DNA from 3 places in the Pseudocitrobacter corydidari genome. Region 2 is predicted to be linked to each of the others. Evidence: predicted binding sites of a transcription regulator. Region 2 holds the regulator's gene; each other region holds the start of a gene.
What was found. Region 2 encodes Fur, which represses iron uptake genes when iron is present. Its sites were predicted from a motif close to ATAATAATGAGAACNACTATCAA; they were not measured.
Positions count from the first base shown of each region.

Region 1: the regulator Fur is predicted to act here: its motif matches at 959-981, upstream of feoA (ferrous iron transporter A).
Region 3: the regulator Fur is predicted to act here: its motif matches at 3,508-3,530, upstream of G163CM_RS04480 (TonB-dependent siderophore receptor).

Region 1 covers NZ_CP087880.1:4,226,297-4,233,013, reverse strand. Annotated here, with positions in the region: gene G163CM_RS19595 (Tex family protein) at 1-701, shown strand, start outside; gene feoA (ferrous iron transporter A) at 1,082-1,309, shown strand; gene feoB (Fe(2+) transporter permease subunit FeoB) at 1,341-3,653, shown strand; gene feoC ([Fe-S]-dependent transcriptional repressor FeoC) at 3,663-3,899, shown strand; gene G163CM_RS19575 (YdgH/BhsA/McbA-like domain containing protein) at 4,072-4,341, opposite strand; gene bioH (pimeloyl-ACP methyl ester esterase BioH) at 4,486-5,259, opposite strand; gene gntX (DNA utilization protein GntX) at 5,297-5,971, shown strand; gene nfuA (Fe-S biogenesis protein NfuA) at 6,030-6,605, shown strand.
Region 2 covers NZ_CP087880.1:2,321,894-2,328,610, reverse strand. Annotated here, with positions in the region: gene chiQ (ChiQ/YbfN family lipoprotein) at 1-260, shown strand, start outside; gene G163CM_RS10830 (HAD family hydrolase) at 314-1,012, opposite strand; gene G163CM_RS10825 (LysR family transcriptional regulator) at 1,120-1,986, shown strand; gene fur (ferric iron uptake transcriptional regulator) at 2,040-2,492, opposite strand; gene fldA (flavodoxin FldA) at 2,775-3,305, opposite strand; gene ybfE (LexA regulated protein) at 3,456-3,749, opposite strand; gene ybfF (esterase) at 3,879-4,643, opposite strand; gene seqA (replication initiation negative regulator SeqA) at 4,827-5,384, shown strand; gene pgm (phosphoglucomutase (alpha-D-glucose-1,6-bisphosphate-dependent)) at 5,409-6,717, shown strand, end outside.
Region 3 covers NZ_CP087880.1:958,693-965,409, forward strand. Annotated here, with positions in the region: gene G163CM_RS04455 (M48 family metallopeptidase) at 1-170, opposite strand, end outside; gene ldcA (muramoyltetrapeptide carboxypeptidase) at 533-1,444, opposite strand; gene emtA (membrane-bound lytic murein transglycosylase EmtA) at 1,539-2,150, shown strand; gene ycgR (flagellar brake protein YcgR) at 2,151-2,885, opposite strand; gene G163CM_RS04475 (GlsB/YeaQ/YmgE family stress response membrane protein) at 3,150-3,407, shown strand; gene G163CM_RS04480 (TonB-dependent siderophore receptor) at 3,563-5,665, shown strand; gene G163CM_RS04485 (alpha,alpha-trehalase) at 5,742-6,717, opposite strand, start outside.

The sequences.
Region 1 (6,717 bases), 1.9 Mb from region 2:
AAGCGTTCGAGCAGTGCGCAGGCTTCCTGCGTATTAACCACGGAGATAACCCGCTGGATGCCTCTACGGTGCACCCGGAAGCGTATCCGGTGGTCGAGCGTATCCTGGCGCGGACTCAGCAGGCGCTGAAAGATCTGATGGGCAACAGCAGCGAGCTGCGTAACCTGAAGGCCTCTGAATTCACCGACGAGAGTTTCGGCGTACCAACCGTCACCGATATCATCAAAGAGCTGGAAAAACCGGGCCGTGACCCGCGTCCTGAGTTTAAAACCGCGCAGTTCGCTGATGGCGTAGAAACCATGAACGACCTGCTGCCGGGGATGATTCTGGAAGGCGCGGTCACTAACGTCACCAACTTTGGTGCGTTTGTGGATATCGGCGTGCATCAGGATGGCCTGGTTCATATCTCGTCGCTGGCGGATAAGTTTGTGGAAGATCCGCACACGGTAGTGAAAGCCGGCGATATCGTGAAAGTGAAGGTGCTGGAAGTGGATCTGCCGCGTAAACGTATTGCGTTGACCATGCGTCTGGACGAGCAGCCGGGTGAAACCAACGCCCGTCGCGGCGGTAATAGCAATGAGCGCAACCAGGGCAATCGCCCGGCGGCCAAAGCAGCAAAACCACGCGGTCGCGATGTGCAGCCTGCGGGTAACAGCGCGATGATGGATGCGCTGGCGGCGGCGATGGGGAAAAAACGCTAACGCGTGCGGTTTGTGTTGCCGGGTGGCGCTGCGCTTACCCGGCCTATAAACCAGAAATGTCTGTGGGCCCGATAAACGTTATCGGGCTTTTTATTTCGGAAATATATTAATTGTTTTTATATTTAGCATTATTATCACCGCATTAACATTCGTCGAAATAAACAAACATACGGTTTACCCGAATTGTTTTGAGCCAAATCAACTTTGCGCCACTTTATTCTCAGAAAGAACATCCGGTCACATTTTATCTATTGAAGATACAAACCATTCTCATTATCATCGTATTGTAGATTAATTAACCTCTCTCATGTTCGCGCGCCTTTCCGTTCGTTTCTGTTGAACCCGCGCGACAGTGACTCGCGATGAAATAAGTAGGCCCTATGCAATTTACTCCTGATAGTGCGTGGAAAATTACTGGCTTCTCCCGTGAAATCAGCCCGGCCTGGCGTCAGAAACTGCTGTCGCTCGGCATGCTGCCCGGCTCCTCTTTCCAGGTTGTACGTGTCGCACCTTTAGGCGACCCCATTCATATTGAAACGCGTCGAGTCAGTTTAGTCCTACGCAAAAAAGATTTGGAATTCCTCGATCTTGAATCCATTTCTCGTTAATCCGATTTAGCTGTTATAGAGTTCACAAAAAATGAAAAAACTAACCATTGGCTTAATTGGTAATCCTAATTCCGGCAAGACAACATTATTCAATCAATTAACCGGCGCACGTCAGCGCGTGGGGAACTGGTCCGGGGTGACGGTCGAGCGTAAAGAAGGGTCGTTTTCAACGACCGATCACAGCGTCACGCTGGTCGACCTGCCAGGGACCTACTCCCTGACCACCATCTCCTCGCAGACCTCACTCGATGAGCAAATCGCCTGCCACTACATTTTAAGCGGCGACGCCGACTTACTGATTAACGTCGTCGATGCTTCTAACCTCGAGCGCAACCTCTACCTGACGCTGCAACTGCTCGAACTCGGTATTCCCTGCATCGTGGCGCTCAACATGCTCGATATCGCGGAAAAACAGCAAATCCGCATTGATATTGACGCCCTCTCTGCGCGTTTGGGTTGCCCGGTGGTTCCGCTGGTTTCCACGCGTGGCCGTGGGATCGACGCCCTGAAGCTGGCGGTCGACCGCTATCAAAGCAACGATGAGATTGAGCTGGTGCACTACGCTGCCCCGCTGCTTCGTGAAGCAGAAAATCTGGCGCGCGCGATGCCGGAAGCGATTCCGGAGAAACAGCGCCACTGGCTCGGTATGCAAATGCTGGAAGGCGATATCTATAGCCGCGCCTACGCAGGCGATGCGGCGGATAAACTCGATATCGCGCTGGCTAATCTGAACGACGAACTGGATGACCCTGCACTGCATATCGCCGATGCGCGTTATCAAAGCATCTCTGCCATTTGCGACAGCGTCAGTAACACGCTCACCGCCGAGCCAAGCCGCTTCACCGCTGCCGTGGATAAAATCGTGCTCAACCGCGTACTGGGACTGCCGATCTTCCTGTTCGTGATGTACCTGATGTTCCTGCTGGCGATTAACATCGGCGGCGCATTGCAGCCTATTTTCGACGGTGGCTCGGTCGCTATCTTTATTCACGGCATTCAATGGGTTGGCGCAACGCTGCACTTCCCGGAATGGCTGACGATTTTCCTCGCCCAGGGTATTGGCGGCGGGATCAACACCGTGCTGCCGCTGGTACCGCAAATCGGCATGATGTACCTGTTCCTCTCCTTCCTTGAGGATTCCGGCTACATGGCGCGTGCGGCGTTTGTTATGGACCGCCTGATGCAGTCGCTTGGCCTGCCGGGCAAATCCTTCGTGCCGCTGATTGTTGGTTTCGGCTGTAACGTACCGTCGGTGATGGGCGCACGTACGCTCGATGCCCCGCGCGAGCGTCTGATGACCATCATGATGGCGCCGTTTATGTCCTGCGGCGCACGTCTGGCAATCTTCGCCGTCTTCGCGGCGGCCTTCTTTGGTCAGCAGGGCGCGCTGGCGGTCTTCTCGCTTTACGTACTGGGCATCGTGATGGCGATCCTCACCGGTCTGATGCTCAAATACACCATCATGCGTGGTGAAGCCTCACCGTTCGTGATGGAGCTGCCGGTTTATCACATTCCGCATCTGAAAAGCCTGTTTATCCAGACCTGGCAACGCCTGAAAGGCTTTGTAGTTCGCGCGGGTAAAGTCATCGTTATCGTCAGTATTTTCCTGAGCGCCCTGAACAGCTTCTCACTGAGCGGCCAGGCGGTCGATAACATCAACGACTCAGCCCTTGCGTCAGTGAGCCGTCAGTTAACGCCGCTGCTGAAACCGATTGGCGTGCATGAAGATAACTGGCAGGCCGCGGTTGGCCTGTTTACCGGGGCGATGGCAAAAGAGGTGGTAGTCGGTACGTTGAACACCCTCTACACCGCTGAAAATATTCAGGAAGAAGATTTCGATCCAGCCACCTTCAGCCTGACCGACGAACTGCTGGGCGCAGCCGATGAAACCTGGCAGAGCCTGAAAGACACCTTTAGCCTGAGCGTGCTGGCGAACCCAATCGAAGCCAGTAAAGGCGACGGGGAAATGGCGACCGGCGCGATGGGCGTGATGAGCAGCAAATTCGGCAGCGCGGCGGCGGCCTACAGCTACCTGATTTTCGTTCTGCTCTACATTCCGTGCATTTCGGTGATGGGTGCGATTGCCCGTGAGTCCAGCCGCGGCTGGATGGGCTTCTCGGTGCTGTGGGGGCTGAATATCGCTTACTCACTGTCGACGCTATTTTATCAGGTCACCAGCTTCAAACAGCATCCGCAGTACAGCCTGGTGTGCATTCTGGCGGTGATTCTGTTTAACGTGATAGTGATTGGCGCGCTGCGCCGGGCACGTAGCCGTGTGGATGTGAATCTGCTGGCGACGCGCAAAACCGTTCACGCTCATGAAACCTCTGGCAGCTGCCACTAAGGAGAGGCGATGGCATCGTTAATTGAGGTTCGCGATATGCTGGCACTGCAAGGACGCATGGGGGCATCACAGCTCAGCGCGCAGTTACACACGCCGCAGCCGATGATCGATGCCATGCTCGAACGCCTGGAAGCAATGGGTAAAGCGCGTCGCGTGCAGGAAGACGCGGATGGTTGTCTGTCAGGGAGCTGTAAGCAGTGCCCGGAAGGGCGAGCCTGCCTGAGCGAATGGTGGGTATTGTGCTAATAACAAAGTGCGCTTTGTTCTTGCCGGATGCGGCGTAAACGCCTTATCCGGCCTACAAAATAGTGTAAATTCAATACATTGCAGAAACCTTGTAGGCCTGATAAGCGTAGCGCATCAGGCAATGTTACGTTCGTCATCAGTCTCAAGCGGGTCCGAAGACCCGCTTTTTTAATCACTTATAAACGTCTGCGTTACCGTGCACGGTTTTCTCATTCTTTGAACCGGCGATAATCACATAGTACTTCCCGCCCAGCTCATCCGCTTTTTTCGACAAATCGCGCTTCGCATCCATCGGCGAGGTGGTACGCGAGGTGGTGATTTCGCCAACCTTAGTGAGATTCATCTTCGCGACATCTTCTTTCTGAATCTCTTTCGCCGCCAGCGCACCAAAAGAGAGCGAGCCCATAACCAGAGTCGCGACAATACCTGTAACGAGTTTCATAACGTTATCCCTATATAAGTTTTTGTTTTATATGCGGTACGCAACGGCTATCAACGCATTAAGAGCCTAATGGGATAGGCTCTAAGCGTACCGGCAGGATAAGTATTGTTCCGCTTCGAAACTTTTTCCATGTGGGCGCAAAAATTAAATTTTAGCGTCGGCAAACTCGCGAATAACCTGAGAAAATTCATCCGGATGCGAGATAAACGGTGCATGGGCGGCTTTGGCAAAAAGGTACGATTCACTCTGCGGCCACAGGGCATCGAGTTGGGGCACTATTTTGCGCGGCACCAGGCCATCCAGTCGGCCATAAAGACGCAGGAAAGGTTTGTCCAGCGAGGTCAGCGCCTGACGCAAATCAGCGGTTTTCAGGATCTCCAGCCCGCCGTTGAGCGCATCGACGGTTGGCATCGGCAGCGACAGCACGGTACTTTTCAGCGCACGCGCATCCTGCCTGGCGCTTTCCGTGCCCAGGGTTTGCAGCGCGAGGAAGCGCTCAACGGTACGCTGAAAATCCTCGCTCAGCTGTTGCTGGAAGCCCGCCAGAATCTCGGGCTTGATGCCGGCCCAGTCGTCCTGCGCGCAGAAACATGGCGATGATGCGACGGTAATCAGTGCCTGGACACGCTGCGGGTGCGTCAGGGCTATCTGACTCGCCACCAGCCCGCCGAGGCTCCAGCCTAACCAAATAGCCTGTTCAGGCGCCTGTTTCAGCACAAGCTCCGCCATCGCATCCAGCGACATTGCGCCGAAATCACGGCTGCGGCCAAAGCCTGGCAGGTCGACAAGATGCAGCGTGAAATGCGCGCTCAGTTCCGGCGTTATGCAATCCCACACCTGCGCGTTCAGCCCCCATCCGTGCAGCAGCACAAGATGGCGATCTCCTTCACCTTTGGTTTGCCACCAAACGTTGTTCATCAGTTATTGTTCCCACATCCGGCTTTCGAGGTGCAATATGCTAACAGTCCACAGCTTGTGCTGGCTATGCCAAATGCCGCTGGCGATTTCACGATGGGGCGTCTGCTCCCGCTGCGCGCAAACGTTATTTAACACACAACCGCGCTGCCCTCAGTGCGGGCTTCCGGCGGCGATCGGGCACCTCGTATGCGGGCGCTGCCTGCGTAAAGCGCCGCCCTGGAGCCGGTTAATAGCGGTGAATGATTATGTCCCGCCGCTCAGTCATTTGATTCATCAATTTAAATTCTGCGATAAGCCGGAGCTCGCCCCGATTCTGGCACGGCTCATGCTATTAAACGCGCGGCAAACATCTGGATTACCCCGGCCAGACCGGCTCATCAGCGTTCCGCTCTGGCAGCGACGTCACTGGCGACGGGGATTTAATCAGAGCGACCTGTTGTGTCAGGCGCTGGCGAAATGGCTTGGCTGCGCCTGGCATCCTTTTGCTCTTAAACGGGTGCGGAAAACCGCCACCCAGCACCAGCTCAGCGCGCGGTTACGCGCCCGCAACCTGAAAAATGCCTTCCGGCTTGAATTACCGGTGAAGGGGCTCCATATGGTGATTGTGGATGATGTCGTTACCACGGGCAGCACTGTCGCCGAAATTTCCCGCCTGCTTTTGCGAAACGGCGCGGCGAGCGTTCAGGTATGGTGCCTGTGTCGCACCTTGTAGACCCCCTCTGATGGGCGTATTATAACCAACTAAAGTAGTCAACTATTAGGCCAAAGCTATGATCCGTATTTCCGATGCTGCACAAGCGCACTTTGCCAAACTGCTGGTAAATCAGGAAGAAGGTACACAAATCCGCGTATTTGTTATCAATCCTGGCACGCCAAACGCAGAATGTGGCGTTTCTTATTGCCCGCCGGATGCGGTGGAAGCAAGTGACACTGCCCTGAAATTTGAACAACTCACCGCCTATGTCGATGAGCTGAGCGCACCGTATCTGGAAGATGCGGAAATTGATTTTGTTACCGATCAGCTGGGTTCTCAGCTGACCCTGAAAGCGCCAAACGCCAAAATGCGTAAAGTGTCTGACGATGCGCCGCTGATGGAGCGCGTTGAGTATATGATTCAGGCGCAGGTTAACCCGCAGCTGGCAGGCCACGGCGGCCGCGTAACGCTGATGGAAATCACCGACGAAGGCTATGCGATTCTGCAATTCGGCGGCGGCTGTAACGGTTGCTCGATGGTAGACGTGACGCTGAAAGAAGGGATTGAGAAGCAGCTGCTGGCTGAATTCCCGGAACTGAAAGGGGTTCGCGATCTGACTGAACACCAGCGCGGCGAACACTCTTACTACTAAGTTTTACCCCCTGCCCTTTTGCCCGGTGGCGCTGCGCTTACCGGGCCTACGTACTGTGCTCGCTGTTGCCCGATGCGCGTTGCTTATCGGGCCTACGTGTTGTACAGATTTT
Region 2 (6,717 bases):
AAGATACGCGTTTAAAAGATGCCTATAGCGCCTGTATCAACACCGCAGAAGGCTCGCCGGAAAAAATCGAAGCCTGCCAGCAGGTGCTGAACGTGCTGAAGCAGGAGAAGGCGCACCAGCAGTTTGCCAATCAGGAAACCGTGCGGGTAAGCGATTACCAGGCGTGCATTCTGGCGAGAAAAACCGGTAACGATCAGGCCGTGAAGAAAGATTGCGGGTTAATCTGGCAGGAAATTCGCAGTAATAATACTCCCCGTTAAGATAACGTGCCCGATGAGCTTGCTTGTCGGGCACGGCTGCATGAATGTGCAAACTAAGCGGGTATCAACATTATCGTATTCCCAGGTCGAAGCGATAAGACGAATTGTCCTGCCTCATCGGTGTGCCATTGAAGGTGACTGAAATCGATTACGGCACACTCCGGACCACCGTTTTGTAACGCCTCGCTACCTACGCCAACGCAGTACGTACCCGCGCTGACAGCGGAGGTGATCCCGCTGTGGGAATCTTCAAAAACTAATGCCTTATCTGGTGTGATCCCCAGCCGCGTTGCCGCCAATAAATAGGGATCAGGCCACGGTTTTCCTCTTTCGACGTCATCACGTTCGACAACGGTTGAAATAGCATCGTCTGCGCCCAGCATATGAATGACACGATCGATTTTCTTGCGCCAGCCGCTGGTGACGATACCGATGGTGATCCCTGCATGGTGTAGGGCTGTAATAAACTCGGCAACGCCCTTAATGGGATCGTAATCTGCATTATTTTCTGCATCGATAATGTACTGCTGAACGAACGCCTGATCTTGCAGGGAAAGATCGTTGAATAATGCGTGAATCGTATGTGGCCCCGGCTGACCATGAATGTGCCGGGCAATATCCGCATCGCTGATATCCCGGTTATAAAGCTTGCCTGCCTCCCTCCATGCCTTTTCAATCACGAGGTTAGAATCGATCAACACGCCATCCATATCAAAAAGGACAGCAGTCAGTACGGGCATCGCTTGAGTCATTTTTCCCCCTGTATCTTCTGAAAACATCCTGTGACTTTTTATGGATAATCGGTTGAAACAGAGGCTATGTATAATGCTATTTTTTCGCGCAGGGATAAAAAACGGGAATGGAAAATCGCCGACTACAGGCATTTGTTACGCTCGCGGAGCAGGGGAGTTACCATGCCGCTGCAGATGCGTTGTGTATCACTCAGCCTGCGTTAAGCAAACAGATCCAGGCGTTGGAGCACGATTTGAATTTGGTGCTTTTTACCCGCGGACGTCATGGCGCAACGTTGACACCTCAGGGGAAATTGTTCTATCCCGAGGCGTGCGAATTTCTGGTGCGTTACCGCGAATTGCGGAAATTTGCCGGGGATATCAAACGGGGGGCGACAGCCAAACTCGCCCTCGGGTTTGGGCTATCGACATATTCTCTTACGCCGCAATGGATTAATACTTTTCAGGCGCGTTTTCCTGATGTCACCGTCTCGCTCAACAACATTCCTTCAAGTGTGCAGTGCCGAATGCTGCTCGAAGGAGCGCTGCATATTGGTTTCTTGCGGCTGCCCGTTCTGCCGCCTCTGTCACATTTTGTGATTAAACAGGAGCGTCTGGTGCTTGCCGTTCCCGCGAATGCGTCTGTAAAAGAAGGGTTACATCATCTTGTTGAACACTATCCGTTATTACGACTGAGTACGCACGCCGCGCCGTGTCTGGCTGAGCAGGTTCGCATCATCCTCGCCGAGCAGTTTCCCGATGTGCATGCGGTATCCGTTTCCGACGATATGCATTCTTTACTGGCGCTGATCGGTGGCGGTAACGGTATTGCCTTTTTGCCTGAGAGCATCTGTAACGTTCTGCCCGCCGGGGTAAAAATGGTCGAACTGGCTAATGTCAAAGTGGGGTGGGAAATTGCGATGGCCTGGGATCCTACGCGAGAGCATGAAGGACGGGACAATTTTCTGCGGATGGTGATGGAAATGAAGCCATAGACCACCATAAAAAAACCAGCCCGTAAGCTGGTTTTGTCATTTCAGTGTGAAAATTACTTCTCTACGCCATCGTGCGCGTGTTCATCTTCGCGGCAGTCGCCCTCAGCACAGTGACCATACAGGTACAGGCTGTGGTTGGTTAAGCGGATACCGTGTTTCGCGGCAATTTCACGCTGACGAGCTTCGATGGAATCATCGCTGAATTCGATAACCTTGCCGCAGTCGAGGCAAATCAGGTGATCGTGATGGTGTTGTTGAGTCAGTTCGAAAACGGACTTGCCACCTTCAAAATTATGGCGCGTGACAATGCCCGCGTCATCAAACTGGTTCAGAACGCGGTAGACGGTAGCCAGACCAATCTCTTCACCCATGTCGATCAGGCGTTTGTATAAGTCTTCCGCGCTGACATGGTGATTGTCTGGTTCCTGAAGCACTTCCAGGATCTTTAACCGGGGAAGTGTGACTTTCAGGCCAGCCTTCTTTAATGCGGTATTGTTGTCAGTCATGCGGAATCTGTCCTGTTGCTAAACGATTGACTTCCAAACGCGGAAGTAACACAGAGAGTGCACCGAGTGTAATGCGTCTCATTATAGAATGACGCCTTCTAAATGAAAACAGCAAGACCTGGGCGAATAAAGATTTCGAAAACGAGGCTTGACCAGCAAACTCGCTAAATTCAGAAGATATTGTACAGATTTACGCTCAAAAGTTAAAAAATTGTAGCTATTATTTTGATTGCTTCTACCTATTAATGCGGCGCGATTTAAAAAATCACGCCGCATTAAGAATCAGGCGTTTTTGATCTCTTCCAGATGCAGCTCTTCAGAAATCTGTTTTACCCATTTTTCTACACGTTCAGCGGTCAGTTCCGGCTGGCGGTCTTCATCGATAGCCAGACCTACGAAGTGATCGTCATCAGCCAGCCCTTTAGACGCTTCAAAGTGGTAACCGGCTGTTGGCCAGTGGCCGACGATGGTCGCACCGCGCGGTTCAATGATGTCGCGGATAGTGCCCAGCGCATCACAGAAGTATTCCGCATAGTCTTCCTGGTCGCCGCAGCCGAACAGTGCAACCAGTTTCCCATTGAAATCAACTTCTTCCAGCGTCGGGAAGAAATCGTCCCAGTCGCACTGGGCTTCACCGTAGTACCAGGTAGGAATACCCAGCAGCAGAATGTCGAATGCAGCCAGGTCTTCTTTGCTGCTCTTGGCAATGTCATGCACGTCGGCAACGTCTTTACCAAGCTGTTTCTGAATCATTTTTGCAATATTTTCGGTATTGCCGGTGTCGCTACCAAAGAAAATGCCAACGATTGCCATGAGTTAAATAACCTCTTGAAACTTAATGATATGGTGGTGGCGTATTGCCCACAGATAAGGGCAATCATAGCAGAACAGAGAAGGGTGCGGAATCAGCAATCGTACCGGACTGCACACTCTGCTACATGAAAGCGGGATTTTACGAAATTTTCAGAGCTTTTCCTGCGCGCGAAGCACGGCTAACTGGCTCATCAGAATCTCTTCGATAAGCTCACTGCGACTCATATCGCGCGCGGTTGCCAGTTCGTTCAGAGCATCTACCGCATCGTTATTGAGTTTCAGCTCGACGCGCTTCAGACCGCGAACTTTATCGCGTTTTAATTGATTACGCTTATTGATGCGCAGCTGTTCGTCACGCGAAAGCGGATTGGTTTTGGGTCTTCCCGGCCGACGCTCATTTGCGAACAAATCAATTGTCGTGCGGTCCGTTTGTTCTTTTGCCATGATTCAGAGTGACTTCGGGGAAACAAGCTACCGGGAAACGCCCGGTGCAGACAGCGCGCAATCATACATCAGTGCAACCGACACGCCAACGACCACGGCCATAATGGCGCGCGGTCGTTGAGTTTTTAATCAGTCTGCTAAATATCGGCGGATGGCGCGCAGCACCGCGTCCGGTTTTTCCGCATGCACCCAGTGCCCGGCGCCTGCAATGACGTGCGCACGCGCCTGCGGGAATTGCGAGAGCAGGTCGTCACGGTAAGCTTCGGTAACATAAGGCGAATTTCCGCCTGGGATAAACAGCGCCGGATGATCCCACGCCGGAATCGTCTCCCAACCGACGATGTGCGGATACTGATCCCACAGCACGGGTACGTTGAAACGCCACTCGCCGTCAACAAACGACTTCAGCAGAAACTGAATCACACCTTCTTCGGCTAAAAATTCGCGCATCACGGTTGCCGCCTGCTGGCGTGAGGAGACACCTGCGTTGGTGACCGCGTTAATCGCCGCAAAAATTTCATCATGGCGACGCACATGATAATCCACCGGCGCGATATCAATAGCGACCAGATTATCGATGCGTTCCGGAGCCAGCGCGGTCAGGGCCATCACCGCTTTGCCGCCCATCGAGTGACCAATCACCGTGGCTTTCTCAATGTTGTGGGCGTCGAGGGTATCCAGCAGATCCTGGGCCATCGCCGGGTAGTTCATCTCGTCCGCTCGCGGAGAAAGACCGTGATTACGCATATCCACTTGCAGGATATCGTGGTCGGTCACCAGGTCGCGCGCCAGTACGCCAAGGTTGTCCAGGCTACCGAAAAGGCCGTGAACGAGCAGAATGGGGGAATTATTGTGCAGGTTTTGTGCAGATTGCGCTCGGGTATTCAATTTCATAGCAAAGTTCTTTTTTTCGCTCTGTCGGGTTAGGGTATTATGTTGGACATTCTCACGTTCAGGGGCAAGATACGATTTTTATCCCATTTTTGCCGCTATCCTGGTATGACGCTATCCGCTGTTGGGTTTTGAACATATAATCCCAGCAACTTGTATTCAGAAAAATTATTGCACTGGATTAAGATGAAAACGATCGAAGTTGATGACGAACTCTATCGCTATATTGCCGCCCACACACTGCACATTGGCGAGAGCGCATCCGACATTTTACGGCGAATGCTGAAGTTTTCCGCCGCATCACAACCTGTTGTTGCTGCTCCGGTTGCCAAAGCTGAAGTTGCGCCTGCTCAGGTTGCTCCAGTTGCCGAGGTAAAACCGGTTAAAACCGCGAAAGATAAAGTTCGCGCGATGCGTGAACTGCTGCTCTCTGACGAATATGCTGAGCAGAAAAAAGCCGTCAATCGCTTTATGCTGATCCTGACGACGCTCTACAAACTGGATAACAACGCGTTTGCCGAAGCGACGGAATCGCTTCATGGGCGCACGCGTGTCTACTTTGCCGCCAACGAGCAAACCCTGCTGAAAAACGGTAATCAGACTAAACCGAAACAGGTACCTGAAACCCCATATTGGGTGATCACGAATACCAACACCGGTCGTAAATGCAGTATGGTGGAACACATTATGCAAACCATGCAGTTCCCCGCTGAATTAATCGAAAAGGTATGCGGCACAATCTAACCCTTGCATAAGAAGGATCAAGCAATGGCAAACCATAACCGTGCGGGCCAGCCTGCACAACAGAGTGATTTGATTAACGTCGCCCAACTGACGTCTCAGTACTATGTGCTGAAACCGGAAGTGGGTAACGCAGAGCATGCAGTGAAGTTCGGTACTTCCGGACACCGTGGTAGCGCGGCGCGCCAGAGTTTCAATGAACCTCATATTCTGGCGATCGCGCAGGCTATCGCCGAAGATCGTGCGAAAAACGGCATTACCGGCCCTTGCTTCGTCGGTAAAGATACCCACGCGCTCTCTGAACCGGCGTTTATCTCGGTACTCGAAGTGCTCGCGGCAAACGGTGTGGATGTCATTGTGCAGGAAAATAACGGCTTTACGCCGACCCCTGCTGTGTCGAATGCTATTCTGGTCCACAACAAAAAAGGTGGTCCATTGGCTGACGGTATCGTGATTACGCCGTCTCACAACCCGCCGGAAGACGGTGGTATCAAATACAACCCGCCTAACGGTGGCCCGGCCGATACGAACGTTACCAAAGTGGTGGAAGATCGCGCCAATGCGCTGCTGGCCGATGGCCTGAAAGGCGTGAAACGTAATTCTCTGGATGCCGCGCTGGCGTCCGGTCATGTGAAAGAGATGGATCTGGTGCAGCCGTTCATCGAAGGGCTGGCGGATATCGTCGATATGGCGGCTATCCAGAAAGCGGGCCTGACGCTGGGCGTCGATCCGCTGGGTGGTTCCGGTATCGAATACTGGAAACGTATCGGCGAATACTACAAGCTGAATCTGACCATCGTTAACGACCAGGTTGACCAGACTTTCCGCTTTATGCATCTCGACAAAGATGGCGCAATCCGTATGGACTGCTCCTCCGAGTGCGCGATGGCCGGTCTGCTGGCGCTGCGCGATAAGTTTGACCTCGCGTTCGCCAACGACCCGGACTACGACCGTCACGGTATCGTTACGCCTGCGGGCCTGATGAACCCGAACCACTATCTGGCGGTTGCTATCAACTACCTGTTCCAGCACCGTCCGCAGTGGGGCAAAGATGTCGCCGTGGGTAAAACGCTGGTTTCTTCTGCAATGATCGACCGTGTGGTTAACGATCTGGGCCGCAAGCTGGTGGAAGTGCCGGTAGGCTTCAAATGGTTCGTTGATGGTCTGTTTGACGGCAGCTTCGGTTTCGGTGGCGAAGAGAGCGCCGGGGCATCGTTCCTGCGTTTCGACGGCACGCCGTGGTCGACCGATAAAGACGGTATCATCATGTGCCTGCTGGCTGCGGAAATCACCGCCGTCACCGGAAAAAATCCGCAAGAGCATTACAATGAGCTGG
Region 3 (6,717 bases), 1.4 Mb from region 2:
GAAACCAACCAGGCCAACTCACCGCCCACTAAGGAGACAATCCCCAGCCCGTTGCAGATCATAATCAGCAGCATAAAGATAGGGATAATGCCCCGGCAGAGGGTAAAGGTGGCAATCAATTTATTTTGCGAGGTACGCGACGCGACCACACTCAGATGGCAAATCAGCATCGCCAGAAGGCAAATGAGAATGGACCCGACGCTGCAAAGCCCCGCAAAGACAGAGAGACCTGCTCGGAGCGCAGCAGAGGAACTGTGCCCCGCAGGCGTGCCGCCGAGACGCCAGAACTGCCAAAAACCATAAATAAGAATTAATATTGGTATTAAAAATATTCGTCTGAAAGCTTTTATTTCCATATAAAAAGACTCGCATCAAGTGATAAATTTAAAATGACGGTTTATTTTAAATTGGCCTTAAGGGAGCTTTTGTTATTATTCCTTACGATAGCTTTAAGATATTTTAATTATATTCAGAAATGGAATGTGTGTGTTTGTGGGATGCTGTATCTGTTGCAACATCCCACAAACCAGCCTTAACGAAGAACCGGATGCCCGCTGATGGCCAGTGTCGTAGCACCTGCCGAATGCACCAGTTTCGCCTGCGCCCCTAACGGCAGCGTGACGGTGCGCTGCTCGTGGCCGAAATCGAGCCCGCTGATGACCGGAATCGCCAACCTTGAACGCAAATAGTCGTACATGGTCTGCAAATCATAACCTGCGTCGTAGTCATTCGGCGTAGCGCCGGTGAAGCTGCCGAGCACGATGGCCTTCTGGCGCGGCAGAATACCGGCGTACAACAGTTGAAGCAGCATGCGCTCCACGCGGAAAGGATGTTCGTTGATATCTTCCAGCACCAGAATACCGTCGCTGATTTGCGGCATCCACGGCGTGCCGACCAGCGACGTCAGCATTGCCAGATTGCCGCCCCACAGTTTGCCTTCTTCGCGGCACTGTGGACCGTCGCCCGCCCACTCAAGCGTGAAGCTTTCATTGCGCAGCGCCTGCCAGAAGTGATGCACGGTAAAGTCGTTCAGGGTTTCTGCACCAAAATTCCCCGCCAGCATCGGCCCGCTGAAGGTGATGACGTCACCTTTTGCCAGCAGCCCCAACTGAATAACGGTGAAATCGCTGTGGCCGCAGATAAGCAGCGGATCCTGCTGCTGGCGCGCGACGAGCGACGGCCAGTTGATGGCATCCAGCAGACGGCTTGCGCCATAGCCGCCGCGCACCGCCAGCACAATCTGATTTTTACCTTTCAGTTCCGCGAGTTGATTGATATCGGCCAGGCGCTCACTCTCGACGCCCGCAAAGCGCTGGCTGCGGCGAGGAATGACCTGCTGGTGGTTGACCTGATGCCCTGCGCTTATCAGTCGGCCAACGCCCATTTCGGCGGCGGATTGATTGATGCAGTAGCCCGACGGGGCGATCAGATGAAACTGTGACATGGTAATTCCTTGCAGAGAACGAAACGAGTATCATGCCGCCTGAACCCGTTATTGTCATTACTGGCGACATACTTGAGCTAAAAAGGATAGTTGCGTGAAATTGAGATGGTTTGCTTTTTTAATTGTGTTACTTGCCGGATGCAGTTCAAAACAGGATTACAAAAATCCACCCTGGGACCCACAGGTGCCGGTGAAGCGCGCAATGCAATGGATGCCTATTAGCGAAAAAGCCGGTGCGGCGTGGGGCGTAAGCCCGCGTTTGATCACCGCCATCATTGCCATCGAGTCTGGCGGTAACCCGAATGCCGTCAGCAAATCTAACGCGGTGGGCTTGATGCAACTCAAAGCGTCCACCTCTGGAAAAGATGTCTATCGCCATATGGGCTGGAGCGGTCAACCGTCAACCAGCGAGCTGAAAAACCCGGAGCGTAATATCTCCATGGGAGCGGCTTACCTGAGCATACTGGAACATGGCTCGCTGGCAGGCATTAAAGACCCGGAAGTGATGCAGTACGCGCTGATGGTCTCTTATGCCAACGGCGCGGGCGCGCTGCTGCGGACGTTCTCCTCCGATCGCAAAAAAGCGATCAGCAAAATCAACGATCTGGATAAAGACGAGTTCTTCGAACACGTCGTTGAAAACCATCCGGCTCCACAGGCGCCGCGCTATATCTGGAAAATGCAGAAAGCGATGGATGCGATGTAACTAGTCGCGAACCCTGTTGGCGCGTTCACGTGCTTCTCGCTCCAGCGAAAAAATAATGCGCTGGAGCGAGCGTTCTGTCGCCGGGTTAACGTTAAGAAAACGCAAACTCAACCGTGGTGTGCTCACCGTTTCGTTTTTATGATCGACCACTCTTCGCTCGCTGACTGCAATCAGTTGGGCATCAAAATGAAATGTTCCCCATTGCCCCATATCCAGCTCCAGCTGGGAAAAACGCATTCCCGGCTGTAAATCATCTTCCGGTTGGCTATCCAGCAGCGCGCCCATTCCTCCCAGTGACAGGTCAAAAATTCGAAAGCGCAGCATCTGTTTGCCGGGCAACTGCGCTTTGCCAAAGTAGGGCGGATGCAGCGGGGCGGTGATGCGAAAATATTCACGACGCTGGATAAACCAGATCGTCGGCGGAACGGGAAGAATGAATGCAGGTAGCCCCTGAAATTCGCCCGCCTGCAATTGTGCTACCGTGAATTCCATCTTAGCGCCGGCGGTTTCGGCGGTGATGGTGACGTTTTCCACTCGCTGTACCGCGCGGTTTTCATACGCCTGACTGCCAAAATCGAGTATCAGTGCGGTTTTGCTCACCTCCAGAAGGCGACTGATAAATTGCCCGCTTCCCCACGAGACGCGTAGCGGAACGTCATCGCGATGGAGATCGCGCAGAATATTCAAAACGGCCAGCGGGTTTTGTTTCAGAAACTGCGAAGGGTATTGATTCATCTGCTATCTCCTCTGGAGGATAAACCGTCTGCTTGTTATCGGTTTACGTCCAGGAAACTTCAGCCTCGGTAAAAAAAATTTTTTGTTCGCTTTCTACGCGGCGTGCGGGCGAGAAGGGCCTGTTCAGGTCAAACATATTCAGCATATGAATAAAATATAAGCGCGACGGCGAGATTTTTAAGAGTAATTACCTATACTTGAAACATTAGCGGCGCAGAATGTCGGCGCTTTTTTTGAGGTTTTTTTAATTGGAGGATGGTAAAAATGGGTGTTATTGCCTGGATTATTTTTGGTCTTATTGCGGGTGTTATTGCCAAACTGATTATGCCGGGGAAAGACGGTGGCGGCTTTATTCTGACCTGTCTGCTGGGTATCGTTGGTGCGGTGGTGGGCGGCTGGATTGCCACTACGCTGGGCTTTGGCGATCGCGCAATGGGCTTTGATATGCACAGCTTCCTGGTTGCTGTTGTGGGCGCCATTGTGGTGCTGGCTATCTTCCGCTTCCTGCGCCGCAATAACTAAGCATCACGCTTCTACGGCCCCATTCGGGGCCGCTATACTTCCTTTCTGTTGATTCCCCACAAATTTTCCAGACTCTGTGTATCTGCCTATTGCGCGTTAAATAAAAATGAGAATAATTAGCATTCTTTATTCTAATTATTGGTCAGACAAACATTATGCGCTTCGCCTATCGTACGCTCTCGGGAATGATTGCACTTGCTCTCGCCACACCGGCCGTGGCCGACAACGCTGAAACCACTATGGTCGTCACCGGTTCACAGGGGAGCAGTGAACTGCCCGCATGGACCAACAGCGCCACCAAATCCGCCGTCGCGGAGAGCAAAACGCCGCAGGTTATCAATACCATCAGTGAGAAAGAAATTACCCAACGTCACGCCAACTCGGTCAATGAAATTCTGCGTTATGCACCGGGCGTCTCGACGGAAGTGCGCGGCAGCACCAGCTACATGAGCGAATATAAAATTCGTGGCTTTACCGTCGACAATGAATTTTATAACGGCCTGCAATTGCCCTATAACGTCAATGGCAACACCAAAGCGCGTATTGACCCGCTGCTGATTGAAAACGTGGATATTCTGAAGGGGCCTTCCTCGGTGCTTTATGGCAACGGTTCGCCGGGTGGTCTGGTGAATATTCAGGGGAAAAAACCGCAAACCGAACAACGTACGGAAGTGGGGTTTAACACCGGCACGCGCAACCTGAAAGAGGGATATCTGGATTCCACCGGGCGTATCCTCGACAGCGACTGGAGCTACCGCCTGCTGGGCAAAGCACGTGAAGGCGATGACCAGCCCCATACTACGCGTTACGAAGATTATCTGGTTGCGCCGAGCGTCACCTGGCAGCCCGATAATAAAACCCGCCTGACGATTGACGCGCTGGCGCAAAACACGCCGAGCCTGACGCCGTCCAATCCATTGCCGCTTTCGTATCTGCGTTCCAGCTACGCCGGGCGTCGCGACTTTGCGGGGGATAAGTGGAGCGGTTTCGAACAGCGCCAGTGGATGGTGGGGTACAGCTTCGAGCATGAATTCGACAGCGGTTGGGGCATCGCCCAGAAAGCGCGTTATTTTGACATCGATACTCACCAGCGCAGCGCCTATTCCACCGGGAATGCGGGTAGTGCGAACGTGTATGAACTGAACCGCTTTGCCTATACCACCGATGAAGATCTGCACAGCTTTAATATCGATAACCAGGTCAGCAAAACTTTCGCGCTGGGCGACTGGCAGCATCACCTGCTGGCGGGGTTCGATTACCAGAAACTGAATTCGCACTATAACTATCGCTACGCCTCGACCACGCCGGGCATCGATATGCTGCATCCGGATTACTCGCAGATCACCAGTGATAATTTAGGGCTCTACACCGCGCAGAAAAATCGTCTTTCTTACAACCAGAAAGGGTATTACTTCCAGGATCAGGTGGAGTTCGGCGGCCTGAATATTCTTGGCAGCATTCGTTATGATGAGTACCAGTCTGCCACCACGGATTATCTCAATGACCAGCAAAAAGCGTGGATCTCCCAGGATCGCGTCACTAAACGCCTGGGCGCGCTGTATGCCTTTGATAATGGTCTGTCACCGTTTATCAGCTACTCAGAAGGCTTCCTGCCGGTATCGCCGCGCGGTAACCTGACCGCGCAGGACGTGAAACCGACCACCAGCAAACAGGTGGAGGGCGGCGTCAAATACCTGCTGGCAGAATACGCGACGACCTTTACCGCGTCGGTGTTTAATATTCGCCAGAAAAACGTGGTGAGCGCGGACCCCAGCTGGAACTACCGCCAGACGGGGGAGATTGAATCGAAAGGCGCAGAGCTCTCTGTCGTGAGTCGTCCAACGGACAACATCAACCTGATTGCCAACTACGCCTACACGCACGCTATCAACACCGAGGATGAAACTTACGAAGGTAAGCGACCGACGCAGGTGCCGGAAAACGCGTTTAACCTGTGGGGGGACTACACCTTTGACAGCAGCGTATTAAGCGGTTTCACCGTGGGTGCGGGCGTGCGCTACACCGGGCCGATGGAGATTTCTCCGGCCAATAACGAAGGCAAGCTGGGCGGTACGACGCAGTATGATATGGCGGTATCGTACGATATGTCGGCTATCGACAGCAGCCTGAACGGCTTGATGCTGAAGGCCAGCGCGCAGAACCTGACCAACAAAGAAACCTTCAGCTGCTACGACAGCACCAACTGCTGGATTGGCCGCGATCGTACGGTGCAGGTGGGGGCGAGTTATACGTTTTGATGATTGCCCGGTGGCGCTGCGCTTACCGGGCCTACAGAGTCGCGTAGGCCGGATAAGGCGCAGCCGCCATCCGGCATTACTTCGCCGCCTGAACCGGCGCGTCCGGCACCGTATCGCACGGTTTCTCTTTCGGGCAAATCAAATCCAGCATTTTCAGCGTCACGCCGTTGGTCCAGCCAAAGCCATCCTGCAGCGGATATTCACCGCCGCCCCCGCCCGTCCCGGTGGAGGTAATATCATATTTCTCCACCAGTTTTTTCTCCTTATCGTAGGTGTGCTGCACGTTGCTCAGGAAGCGCCAGGTGACGTCCATCGCCACTTTCTCCTGACCATAATTCTGCAACCCTTCCACAGCGACCCACTGTAACGGCGCCCAGCCGTTTGGCGCATCCCACTGTTGCCCGCTGTTAATGGTCGTGGTGGTAATGCCGCCGGGTTTTAACAACCGGCTCTGCGTCGCCGCCGCCATTTTCGTCGCCCGCTCATGCGAAGCGGCATTCACGTACAGCGGGAACAGGGCGGCAGCCGTGAGCTGATTACGTACCTTGTGCGACTTCAGATCGTAATCGGCATACCAGCCCTCTTTATCGTTCCACAGATATTTTTCGATGGCTTTCTGACGCGCGTTAGCTTCGGTATCGTACTGGTTACTTTTCGCCGTATCGCCCGCGGCTTTGCTCCCTTCGGCGATCAGTTTTTCCATCTTAAACATCAGCGCGTTCAGGTCGACCGGCACGATGCTGGTGGTGCGAATGGTGCCCAGTTGCTGCGGGTTATCCATCCAGCGCGAACTGAAATCCCACCCTGATGCGGCGGCGGAGCGCAGGTCGCGGTAGATTTCCGTGGCGGGGCGATTCGGGTTTTTCTTCGCCGTGGTCACGTCATCAAGCCACGATTCCGGACGTGGCGTATCGTTATCATCCCAGTAGCGGTTGAGCAGGGTACCGTCGCGCAGTTTGACCACTCGCTTGTTGGCATCGCCAGGCTGAAGACTGTCTGCGCCGTCCATCCAGTACGCGTGCTCTTTTTCCATCTGCGGCAGATAGGTTTTC